DNA from 4 places in the Hominiventricola aquisgranensis genome. Region 2 is predicted to be linked to each of the others. Evidence: riboswitches for the same ligand, from Rfam matches in the RefSeq annotation. Region 2 holds a riboswitch; each other region holds the start of a gene.

Region 1 (3,124 bases), on a different contig from region 2:
CGCTCAGCATCTGCAGTACCATGTTCCGAACTGCCTGATAGAGCTGAAATGTCTTTTTGGCTCCTGTCTCATCACTGTATACCTTCCAGTAGCCAGAGCAGAGGAAATCTTTTCCTTCATGCTCAATGAATCCTTTCACATCACTTAACGGATATCCAAGAAATGCACCCATCTCATGAGGAAATTCAGCTCTTCCTTCTTTGTATTCCGTAAACCGTTCCGCCAGCCTTGCAAGCATCTGGTCAAGTGTACTCTCTTCTGTCTGATACCCATAGGATTTCAGAAATTCTGCTGTCCCCGGCCAGAGAAGCAATGCTTCCAGTCTGTCCTTCCGGTACAGAAGCCAGATACTTTTCTGTTCTCCCCGATGGAGACAGATCCCCCATATTCCAGGAATGTCTTCCATCTCCAGAAACCGCTCTTCTTCCTCTCTTGTAAGAATCAGAAGATTGGATGGCTTCACATCCATAAGAACCGGCGAACACTGATTCGCAATACTGTTTCCAATCATTGTCTCTATCATCTCTTCCTCCGATCCCTTTGGTTAGTTTATTCTAATTAGTTGCCGCTAACTTATAGTATCAGATTCCATTAAAAAAAGCAACCATGCAGCTGATAGATTTTATCAACTACATAGCTGCCATGATTTAGTTTCCCAGATTTTCACAGATATATGCAAGAAATTTCTCTGCTTCTGCTGTTAATTCATCCCTTTTTCGCTTCACATATCCAAGTACGATCCGATCCTTCTCTCCTTTGATAGGAATCTGCCGGATTCGTCTGTCCGTCTCCTGCCGGCTGTCTCCACAGACAGAAATGCTGCACAGATCAGTTTTGCTGACTAACTCAAGCAGCACATCCCTGCTATTAGTCATCAATGTCTTTCCATGAGTTCTGTGATACTGATAGTCTTCCTTCCCATGCACCAGTTGAATCGAAAACATATCCTGGTCTGCATCCATCTGAATCAGTTTGATCTCCCGCAGTTCTTTGTTGCTCACCGACTCTGCCCCATATAACGGGCTCTCCGGTCCTGCCAGTAATACAGGCGAACGTTTCCCGATCTCCGTAAATTCCAGCCGCTTGTGCGCCAGCATCTGCAGAAGTGCCGTCTTCTGATTCTGATCCACCAGAAGGAATCCGATGTCCACTCGATGGTGATGGACCATGCGCAGGAGTTCTTCTGCATTACGCTCCATATATTCCACATGAAGTCCTTCTTTTACTTCCTGTGCATAAAATGTCCGAAACAGATGATTCAGCTCATCATCCGGTGTCACTGCAATCTTCAGCATCCGGATATCCTTTTCTTCCCGCACATGCTGGATCTTGCCGGAATCTACCAGGATCCTGCAGGCATATTCGTATACCTTGCGTCCCTCTTCTGTAGCTTCCACACCTCTTGCGTTTCGCTTGAGAAGCTGCATGCCAAGCTCTACCTCCAGAGATTTGATCGTTTTGCTGATATGCGGCTGCGTTGTATATAAGAGCTCTGACGCCTTCTTGAAACTTCCATTGTCAATGCTGACAACCAGATACTGAAGCTGCTTAATATCCATATTTTTCCCCCGTTCTCCACGTTATACAATAAAAACCTGCGCATACGCGCAGGTCTGATCTCTTTTCTATACACGGACAAAGACGAGATGCAGGATGGCTGCTCTCGTTTATTGATATGTCTATGTAAGAGTTCTTATCTGCCGTAAGAAGCACTTATTCCCTGCAAGCAGTTCTCCTGACTCCAGTTCACAACCATTACAGTCCTTCCCAGACCTCTCCGGTCCAGTGGATCATCTATAACGGCTCCCTGTCACAGTGGCGGGACCGCACCGGATTCACACCGGTTTCTCTATAAATCCTTTCGGAACTTGCAGTACCCGGAATCTATCATGAATTCCGTCGTTTTCTTTATTTCAACTATATAGAAGTTTCTCCGGATTGTCCACCTTTTTTTCCTGTCTTTGTGTAAAAAAGAGACTATGGATCACCCATAGTCTCTCTTTGCGCATTATTTATTTCAGAATCACCTGGTCTATGTCCTGTACATTATGATAGCCCTTCTGGCGCAATGCATAAGTCAGTATCCGGTTCCATTCCTCAGCATCAAAATCTACTTCATGATGATTTTTCAGAATCACACGGCAGCCATTGATCGGATCCTGCGCAGATCTCCCGGTCAGACGATATGGAACATTCGTCTGAAATACGCCAAGCTCTGTCAGAGCATTTACCATCCGGTATACCGTTGCAATTCCAATATTCTTATCACGTTTAGAAGCCTGATAATAAATTTCTTTGCAGCTGGTGCAGTCCTGTTCAAATACAATGTCAAGAATCAGCCTGCGCTGCTTCGTGATCCGCATGCCACGGTTCCGAAATTTCTCCAGGATCATATCCTTTTCACGTGTAGTCCGAATCAGTTTTTCGTCTTGCACTTGGAGCATCCTCCGCATCCTCCTCCGCAGCTTCCACAGCTCTTTCCATTTTTCTTATCTTTCCAGATACTGCGTGCAGCTGCTACAACTATTGCCAGTACAACAAGTCCTACAACCAGTGTTCCCATTTTTTATGCCCTTGCCTTTACTTTTACATTCAGAGTTGTTGCTTCTTTATACGGACGAACCAACAGCCAGATGAACAGTACGATCAGTACAATTGCAACGATCAGCCATGGAGTATATACACCATAGAAGATAGCACTTCCAACCTGATTGATCACCAGAGATACGCAGTAAGCAAGCAGACACTGATATCCAATTGCAAACCAGGTCCATTTTGCATTGTTCATCTCTCTCTTGATAGCTCCGATTGCTGCGAAGCATGGTGCACACAGCAAGTTAAATACCAGATATGCATATGCTGCAACTGCGGTATAATCCTTGGCAATACTGCCCCAGAACTCTGCACCATCCTCAGCAACTTCCTCTAATCCATACAGAACGCCGAAGGTACCTACTACGTTCTCTTTTGCTACCAGACCGGTAATTGCTGCTACAGTAGCTTTTGCATTGCCGAATCCCTGCGGAATGAAGATCCAGGAGATCGCATTACCAATTGTTCCAAGGAAGCTGTCTGCAAAATCTTCTACTGCACAGTAAGTGCCGTTCTCAAATCCATAAGTAGA
Region 2 (3,124 bases):
CTTCTGCTTCTTCTGTGTCAGCTTCCTTAGTCTCCTCTGCAACATCAGCCTTCGTAGTATCTGCTTCAGCAGTCTCTTCTGTCTCCTGTGCAGGCGCCTCGGTCTGTGCGTCTTTGCTTCCACATCCTGTCATGATGGCACAGCTCAATGCTGCCACCCCCAGCAATGTAACGATCTTTCTTTTCATGTTCTGTCTCTTCCTTTACTTTCCGATGACAGCTGCGGTGTGTGCTACATAGAGATCCTGAACAGCCGGGATCTCACCAAGACCAGCGATCTGAGTATCTACGCTGTCAAAGCTTCCAGAAGCCTTGAACTGGCTTAACCAGGAATCAGCATCCTCACCTGCCATGTCGTTATTTGCATGATCTCCAGCCACTACCATCAGCGGACGAAGAACAACTTTCTTGTAACCTGCATCAGCAACTGCTTTGATCACGTTCTCACATGCAGTCTCTTCCGGCTCGCCCTCTACGGTTCCGATGAATACGTTCTTGTATCCAAGCTCGTCCATCTGTGCCTGCATCTGGCTGTAGGAAACTTTTGCGGTATGGGAAGTACCATGTCCCATGAATACAAATGCGGTTCCGTCCTCTGCTGCAGCATCTGTACTGTCATATCCAGCAGTCTTAACTGCCTCAGCGGTGATTGCTTCTGCAACTGCCTTCTTATCCTCATTTACAGCAGAAGCGTCTGCTCCAACCTCACCAAGCAGCGGCTCAGCGATCTTAACAGACTCAAATTTATCCTCGTAGTTTGCAACTGCCTCACAAAGCTCATCGTACTCAGCACCATGCATCAGATGGGTCGGCTGTACAACCAGGTTCTTAACACCATTATCTACAGCTCTCTCAAGTGCCTGATCCATGTTGTCAATGTGCTCATCATCACGAGCCTGGATATGGTTGATAATGATCTGTGCGGTAAATGCACGTCTTACAGACCAGTCCGGATTAGCCTCTGCAAGAGCATCCTCGATGCCTTTGATATCAGCTACACGGCTGTCGTTGAAAGAAGTACCAAAGCTTACTACCAGAAGCTCGTTCTCTCCGATCTCATCCTGGTTACGCGGATCATCCTTGGAAGCATCTCCGGTGTCGCGTCCGAAGTAATCCGGATCAGCTTCTTCACCTTCAACCAGCTCTTTCTGAGCATCAGTCAGAGCATCCCATGCCTCTTTTGCTGCTTTACAATCCTCATCGGTAGTCTCAGTTCTTTCCTGAACGTAGATCTTATCGATCAGAGCTGCAACCTCGTCTGCTGCTGCCTGGTCAGCATCTGCATCTTCTGCTGCATCCTCAGCCGGAGCTTCTGTTGTCTCCTCAGTGGTCTCTTCGGTAGTCTCTGCCGGAGCTTCTGTTGTTGTCTTACTTCCGCAGCCTGCAACTAATGTTGCGGTCATAGCTGCTGCACAAAGAACTGCTACAACTTTCTTCTTCATGTTTTTTCTCTCCCTTAAAGAAATATTTTGCAATGATACTGAAGCCGCTAAATAAAAGGGATGCGAAAAAGACAAAAACCAACATGCGTGCGCAGTCGGTTTATCGAAATCTATCTTTCGGTACAACCAAACCTCGTGATCTGGAATATGTATTTCCCGTACCACAGCTGGCAGGTCTCCTGACTCGCAGTTCCACATAGTCTGTCTGCCTTCCCAAGTCTCCTCAGTGGCATCATCGACAACTACTCGCTGCATACAGTGACGAGATCGCACAGGCCTCTCACCTGTTTCCCTATTCTCCGCAAAATGCGGCACCAACTGTTTCTTATTTAGTTTTCAGAACTCATTACGTGTGTAAGTATAACACTGTCTGCTCCATAGGGCAAGTGTTAAAAGAAATATTATGAAACTTTCCAGGGAGCATTTACCCTTTTCTGCTGCCTTGCAATGTGCTTTGATCTTTGATATAGTTAGGAATCATATTTTACCGTGAGGAGCACCCATGTTATTACAGATTCAGGACGGCACGCTCAGCATTGGAGCACAGACTGTCCTTGCACATTTTGATTTTGAGATCCGTGGAAATGAGAAGATTGCCATCGTGGGCAGAAATGGCTGTGGAAAGACAACACTCCTTCGACTTCTGGCGGGAGAACTCTCCCTTGACCGTGATGATCATTCCAAGGCACAGGGAATCCTTACTTCTCGATCCCTGACCACCGGCCTGCTCTGTCAGCAGGCTTTTTCTGACACCACCATTACCGTGGAGGAAGAACTTCTCAAATCCTGTCCATGTCCTGACAAATGGGATCGGGAACGTTTCACCTGGGAACAGGAATATGACCGTCTCTTCACTGGTTTCGGATTTTCCAAAGAAGATAAAAGGAAAAGGCTGTCGCAGTTCTCTGGCGGCGAGCAGACGAAGATTGCCCTGATCCGTCTTCTTCTTGCCCATCCTGATATTCTGCTGCTGGATGAACCTACCAACCATCTGGACATGGAAACAACCGAATGGTTAGAAGAGTATCTGCGTCAATATGCCGGTGCCGTGGTCATGGTCTCTCATGACCGGTTCTTTCTGGACCGGACGGCTGATACGGTCTGTGAATTCCGGCAGCAGAAACTGATCCGCTATGCCGGCAACTATACTTCTTATAAAGAACAAAAATCCAGAGACCTGGCAATTCAGGAACGGTCTTACCGTCACCAGCAGGAAGAGATCGAACGGCTGGAGGAACTGATCGAACGATTCAAGAACAAGCCTAAAAAAGCGGCATTTGCCAGATCCAGAAAAAAGATCCTGGAGCGAATGCCAAAGATAGAAAAACCTCCAGTGGAAGATTATCACATATTCACCGGCGCACTGGAACCATCCGTGCGCAGTGCCAAGTGGGTATTGGAGGCAGAACATTTACAGATTGGTTATGACAAGACACTGCTGGAACTGTCTCTTCGGATCCGCCGAGGTCAGAAGCTCGGTATCATCGGTCCCAACGGAGCCGGAAAATCCACGTTTCTGAAGACCGCAGCAGGACTGATCCCACCTGTCAAGGGAACTCTGACCCTTGGCCAACAGGTGCTGATGGGCTATTTTGACCAGCAGACCGCAGCTCTGCAGTCAGATCTGACCGTGGTGGAACATTTTCATGAACAGTTCCCGTCCCTGACAGACAAGGAAGTACG
Region 3 (3,124 bases), on a different contig from region 2:
AGAGCATTCATAGCAGTACTGTCAAGTGCAGGAACACTTCTCATACGAAGCACCAGACATTTGGTAAAATCTTTCACTACAATGTGTTCAATCGCATTGGCTGCTCCAAAGAACAACGGTCCGGTAATCTCATAGACGCGGATCTCTTTCGCAAGTTTCTGCATATGATCATTAACTGCATCTGAATCATCGTCCACGTAAGTCCAGCTGTCCACGTGCGTCTCATCGCTCATGCGCTTCATGAACAGCAGACAGGTCAACAGCATACCGATCTCAATAGCAACTACCAGATCAAATACAACGGTCAGGAAGAAGGTTACCAGCAGCACCAGAATATCACTCTTCGGTGCGGTCTGGATCAGATGAGTGAACGGTCTCCACTGACACATATTGTAAGCAACCACGAACAGGATCGCAGCGATGGTCGGCATGGGGATCATTCCCGCATAAGGCATCAGAACTACCAGTACCAGTACCAATGTGATAGAATGCACCATTCCAGCTATGGGAGTACGTCCACCATTTTTAATGTTGGCTGCTGTACGTGCGATGGCTCCTGTGGCCGGGATTCCGCCGAACAGGGCGGAGGCAATATTTCCTGCTCCCTGAGCTACCAGTTCCATGTCTGAACGATGTTTCCCGTTGATCATACCGTCTGCAACCACGCAGGACAGCAGAGACTCAATAGCTGCCAGCACAGCAATGGTAAATGCATTTGGAATTGCATCCTCCACAGCTGCAAGGCTCAGTGCCGGAAGGTGGAAACCTGGCAGTGCATTGCTGATAGAATACAGATCTCCGATGGTAGAAGCCTTCAACGGAAGGAATTTTACCATCAGGATTCCTGCGACCACAGCCAGCAGAGAACCCGGAATCTTTTTGAAAATATAAGGAGAAATAATCAGGATTGCAAGACTTACCACGCCAACGATCACTGCAGACAGATTGACAGTGCCACAATTTTCAACAAAAGCGTGAAGCTTTTCCATGGTCTCAATGGGTTTTACTCCGTCCGGATAAGTCACGCCAAAGAAATCTTTGAGCTGACCGATCACGATGGTCACAGCAATTCCAGCTGTAAATCCGGTGGTGATGGTGTACGGAATAAAACGGATCAGTGTACCAAAATGGCACAGTCCCATCAGAATCAGAAAGATTCCTGCCAGGATCGTCGCGATCACCAGTCCATCCAGACCATTTTTCGCCACAATACCAGCTACGATCGTCGCAAATGCAGCTGTCGGTCCTGCAATCTGTACGCTGCTGCCACCAAGTGCAGAGATCACAAATCCCGCAACAATTGCGGTGAAAATACCTGCCTCCGGACCGACGCCTGATGCCAGTGCCAGCGCAATGGACAACGGAAGGGCAATGATCGCCACAATAATTCCAGCCGTCACATCTTTGACAAACTGTTCCCGGCTATACGTTTTCATACATGTTAGTAACATTGGTTTCAAAGAACTCATCAGTTAAAAATCCTTTCTAGTTGGATATCCTCGGTTGTCAAACACAACTTTTCCAGTATATCACAAGAAAGAGATTTTTCAATGATGAATTATCATTTATAATCAATACACTCTTGACACTCAAATATGACTATGTTATATATTTAACAGAATAAGTGTCGACTAATCTTCGATTGAGTCGGTGAAAAGGGAAATGGGTGTGAGTCCCATGCGGTGCCGCCGCTGTAAGCGCACGATACAGGGTTGTTTTCTTTCACTGTCTTTTCTCAAAACATGGATGGGAAGAGAGAAAACAGACAAAACCCGCGCAAGCCAGAAGACCTGCTTATTTTTCTTTTGCTGTCACGGTCCATGACACTTGCGAAAGATATAGGGCGCAGTGCGTCCAGATGCCGAAAACGGGTGCATCATCTGATCCATAGAGTTCAGATGATGCTTTTTTTATGGGCTGATTACAAACTACATATTAATGGAGGAAATCTTATGAAAAAGAGAACAGTAAGCGTATTGTTAACTACCTGTCTTGCAGCAGGTATGCTGGCCGGGTGTGGTTCCACATCCGCTGATACCACAGCCACTACTGACAAAACAACAGAAGAGACTACCAACGAAACGGAGAGTACAGATGCATCTGAGGCTTCTGAAACTGCCGATGCAGACAGCGACTATGAGCCGGTCACCATTACTCTGAATCTGGAGCGTTCCGGTCTTGGCGAAAATGTTGAATACACTTTCACTAAGAAACCATCCGAAGTCGTTGCTTCCGGTGATCAGATGGCTGACTTCTTCTTTGATCTGGGACTGGAGGACCAGATGGCTGGCTACACAAAAGGAAGCTGCTGGAGTACTGTATCCCAGTATCCGGCACGCGACAAAGTTCCACAGCTTCTGGAACCGGGTAAAGGTCTTTCCAATATGTCCAAGGAAGAGCTGCTGTCAACCGGATGTGATTTTCTGATTGGCTGGGACTCTGTATTTTCAGACAAAAACTTCAGTAAAGAATTCTGCGACCAGAACGGTATCGCAACTTATTTCCCATATGTGTGCTCCGACAAAGCAACCTTTGAGGATCTGTACAAAGATTATGAGACCCTTGGTGCTATTTTCCAGGTACAGGATGTAGCTGCTGAAAAAGTACAGACTATGAAAGATACTCTGCAGAAAGTAAAAGACACTTTGGGTGATGAAGCTTATGAAAATCCGGTCACTGTATTCGCTTATGACTCTGGTGAAGATGCTCCGTTTACCGCATGCCAGGGTATGCCGGGCGACATTATCAAACTGGCTGGCGGAATCTCCATCTTCGATGATATCGAGGCTGGCTGGGCAACTCCGTCTTGGGAAGAGGTTGTGGAGCGTGATCCGGATGTAATTCTGATTCTCGAGTACACCGGAGGTGATGTGGCAGATAAAAAGGAATTCCTGGAGACCAACGAGTTCACCAAGAATCTGCGCGCTGTCAAAGAAGGCAAAATCTTCTCCGTATGCTGCAGTGATATGCAGGGAAGTGCCGGAAGTGCAGTCGCTGTAAAAGCAATCGCAGAGCAGTTATATCCGGACAAATTCTAAGAACATCTGGAAAACTGACAGGGGAGTGTAAAAGCTCCCCTTCTTTATTGCAGTAGGAGGAATATATGAAAGGAACAGGAAACTCA
Region 4 (3,124 bases), on a different contig from region 2:
ATGAATATGCCAGCAAAGCTGTGGAACAGGTGGAGCAGCTGGTTTCTTTTGCAAGAATGGACAAAGGAGAAGAACTGCTGGCATCCTGGAATCCAAGTTCCTGGATGGCAGCGTGCTTTGCCGCATTTTATCAGGAACACAGTCAGGAAGATGTGTGCTATCATGTGATGACAGCGGGTATAGAAGAAATATTGGATCGGTGTCAGTCTGGCAAAGATGACATTGGATTTGTGTATGTATCGGAAGAACAGATGCCGTCCTTCCAATATCGACTGGAGTGTGGAAAGCTGGAATTTCAGGAACTGAAGCGGACGAAGGCATATCTCTATTTTGGGAAAGAGCATCCGCTGGCTGGAAGGAAGAGTATCGAAGAGATTCCGAAAAACCAGGTGCGTCTGGTGCAGTGTTATGAAGATGAATATACGCTGGGACGTAATCTGATGGGCAATACGGAAGAAAGTCCGGTATCAGATATGAAGATCTCTGTGATCACCAACAGCGATTATGTGATGAACGAACTGCTGCAAAAGACCGACCTTGGAAATGTCAGTGGAGGTTATCTAAGCAGGGAAAAGGAATCCCAGGGATATCCGGGATATTCTTTGTACGGAGAGGAACAACCGATTCTCTTTGGATGTGTGACACGACAAGGGGAACAGCCAGGAGGGTGGGCAGAACACTATCTTTCCTATGTGAAGCAGCGGTTGCAAGAATAGATATAACAAAAAGGAATACAAATATATCTATCAAGGAATGCTTCTGTATTGACAAAAAATGTAATAGATGAGAAAATAATACATAATGTTCATATGGTTGGCAATTAAGCCATAAAAATAAGTTCGAAGGAAGCTTCGATGAAAAGGGAATCCGGTGAAAGTCCGGAACGATTCCGTCACTGTGATAGCTAGTCCACAGGAATATGCCACTGAGAAGATCTTGGGAAGGCGCTGTGGATGTTTGATGCTTAAGTCAGGAGACCTGCTTATTTTGATCAGAGAGAGTTCTTGCGGAAGACAGGGAAATCTTACTTAACAGAGGATTAGTGCGCATAATATGCGCTTATTCAGAGTGGGAGAAAGTCGGATGTAGATCCGGCTTTTCTTGTGTGTTTTATGATGGGAGGACAAGTGTTTTGCTCTGATGGATCTCAATGCGCTGACAGAAGAATGGACGAGAAAGGACAAAATATGAAGAATAAGAAATGTATCAGTTTGACCCTGGCAGCAATTCTTTTGCTGACCGGCTGCGGTGCAAAAGGAAGCGACAGCTCTGCATCAGCAGATAACAGTGGAAAAAAAGTACTGACTTTCGGATGTCAGATGTACACCGATGGTATTGTAAACAGTGTGACCGATGAGAACGGCGGATGGAATGCTATGCGTTATGGTATTTCCGAGGGTCTGTTTAAATTCAACGACAGCATGGAAGTAGAGCCGTGGCTCGCAGACAGCTATACGGTAAATGATGAGCATACGGAGTGGGTTATCACTCTGAAAGATGGAATCAAATTCTCAGATGGATGCGATCTGACTCCAACTAAGGTAAAAGAGTGTTTTGAATATCTGAAAGAAATGGGACCGAGCGGTTCTGCAAAACCACAGAAATATCTGGAGTTTGAGGCAACCATTACTGCTGATGACGATGCCAATACTCTGGCGATCCAGACCACCCAGCCGTATGCAAACCTTCCGGGACAGCTGGCTCATCCGACCATGGCGATCATCGATGTGGCTGATATCGAGAACTTTGATAACGGCATCATCGGAACCGGCCCGTACATGATCGATAAATTCAACGGTGTTGGTGTAGGATATGACTTGGTTGCAAACCCGAACTACCGTGAGGAAGTTCCGTATGACGAAGTAAAACTGATGTATATGGGTGATGCTTCTGCAAAGACCATGGCACTGCAGAGTGGTCAGGTAGACCTGGTAGAGAATATTACTAACGTATCTGATATTCAGGATTTCAAGGATAATCCAGATTTCACCGTAGATATCGCTTCTGGTGTGCGTTGTGGATTCAGCTGGATGAACTTTGACGGTATTCTGGGCAACAAAACCCTGCGTCAGGCAATCCTCATGGGAATTGATTATGATACCATCTGCAATTCCAAAACTATCGGAGGACTGTATACTCCGGGATTCTCCGTACTGCCGTCTACATTAAGCTACGGATATGACAAACTGAACAATCCGTATACTTATGATCCGGAAGGCGCGAAAAAGCTCCTTGATGATGCTGGTATCGTAGACACTGACGGGGATGGAATCCGTGAGATCGACGGACAGAACATCAATCTGCATTACGTTTCCTATGAGAACCGTCTGCTGAACGATTTCTCCAATGCACATATTCAGTATCTGGCAGAGATCGGTATTGGTTGCACCGCAGACTACGGCAGCTCTGATGACCAGTGGAGCAAACTTGCTGCCGGAGATTATGATTTCAATAACAATAACTGGATCACTGTAGGTACCGGTGACCCGTATGCTTACATGGCAAACTGGGCAACTGATACTACTTACTGCGGATATTCCAATCCGGAGTATGATGAGCTGTTTGAGCAGCTGAAGAGCGAGATGGACGAGGACAAGCGTGCAGATCTGATCTTCCAGATGCAGCAGATCCTGGTAGATGATGCAGCTGTTCTGATCGACGGTTATTACAACTCATCTATGATCTATTCCAAGAATGTAGGAAATGCACATATCCATACGGCAGATTACTACTGGCTGACCACCGAGATCACCCCGGCTCAGTAAACAGACAATGATTACCCCCATCCGCGCCCTTACCGGCGGTCAGGGTGGGGGTATTTCCGCGCATGAGATTTTATGCGTATGTCCCATTGCGAAAGAAAGGAGCAAGCATTTTGAATAAGAAACAGATTCTTCGACGAATCATGCAGATTGTGATTGTGCTGGTCGGTATCAGTTTTGTAACATTTTTACTTACGTATCTGTCTCCCGGTGATCCGGTCCGTAACATGTTCTCCGCTACCGGTGTCATGCCAACGGAAGAACTGGTACAGCAGACCAGAGACGAGATGGGTCTGAACGATCCTTTTTTCACCCAATATTTCCGCTGGCTGTTTAACTGTCTTCATGGTAATTTTGGAAAA

Evidence for each region. A riboswitch is a leader RNA that binds a small molecule or an ion and turns the genes downstream of it on or off. The one in region 2 is predicted to bind cobalamin.
Region 1: linked by a shared signal. The riboswitch ahead of WMO62_RS08380 (LysR family transcriptional regulator) and the one ahead of WMO62_RS12875 (sirohydrochlorin cobaltochelatase) in region 2 are both predicted to bind cobalamin.
Region 3: linked by a shared signal. The riboswitch ahead of WMO62_RS14545 (ABC transporter substrate-binding protein) and the one ahead of WMO62_RS12875 (sirohydrochlorin cobaltochelatase) in region 2 are both predicted to bind cobalamin.
Region 4: linked by a shared signal. The riboswitch ahead of WMO62_RS01640 (ABC transporter substrate-binding protein) and the one ahead of WMO62_RS12875 (sirohydrochlorin cobaltochelatase) in region 2 are both predicted to bind cobalamin.

What each region holds. Positions count from the first base shown of each region.
Region 1 is NZ_JBBMFC010000013.1:2,392-5,515, reverse strand. It holds gene WMO62_RS08385 (DUF3793 family protein) at 1-523, opposite strand, end outside; gene WMO62_RS08380 (LysR family transcriptional regulator) at 648-1,559, opposite strand; cobalamin riboswitch at 1,709-1,887, opposite strand; gene WMO62_RS08375 (Fur family transcriptional regulator) at 2,013-2,444, opposite strand; gene WMO62_RS08370 (FeoB-associated Cys-rich membrane protein) at 2,417-2,563, opposite strand; gene feoB (ferrous iron transport protein B) at 2,567-3,124, opposite strand, start outside.
Region 2 is NZ_JBBMFC010000025.1:34,399-37,522, reverse strand. It holds gene WMO62_RS12880 (hypothetical protein) at 1-187, opposite strand, end outside; gene WMO62_RS12875 (sirohydrochlorin cobaltochelatase) at 203-1,441, opposite strand; cobalamin riboswitch at 1,594-1,775, opposite strand; gene WMO62_RS12870 (ABC-F family ATP-binding cassette domain-containing protein) at 1,944-3,124, shown strand, end outside.
Region 3 is NZ_JBBMFC010000039.1:2,289-5,412, reverse strand. It holds gene WMO62_RS14550 (SulP family inorganic anion transporter) at 1-1,469, opposite strand, end outside; cobalamin riboswitch at 1,606-1,812, shown strand; gene WMO62_RS14545 (ABC transporter substrate-binding protein) at 1,953-3,038, shown strand; gene WMO62_RS14540 (iron chelate uptake ABC transporter family permease subunit) at 3,104-3,124, shown strand, end outside.
Region 4 is NZ_JBBMFC010000002.1:125,224-128,347, forward strand. It holds gene WMO62_RS01635 (LysR family transcriptional regulator) at 1-716, shown strand, start outside; cobalamin riboswitch at 819-1,000, shown strand; gene WMO62_RS01640 (ABC transporter substrate-binding protein) at 1,188-2,765, shown strand; gene nikB (nickel ABC transporter permease) at 2,876-3,124, shown strand, end outside.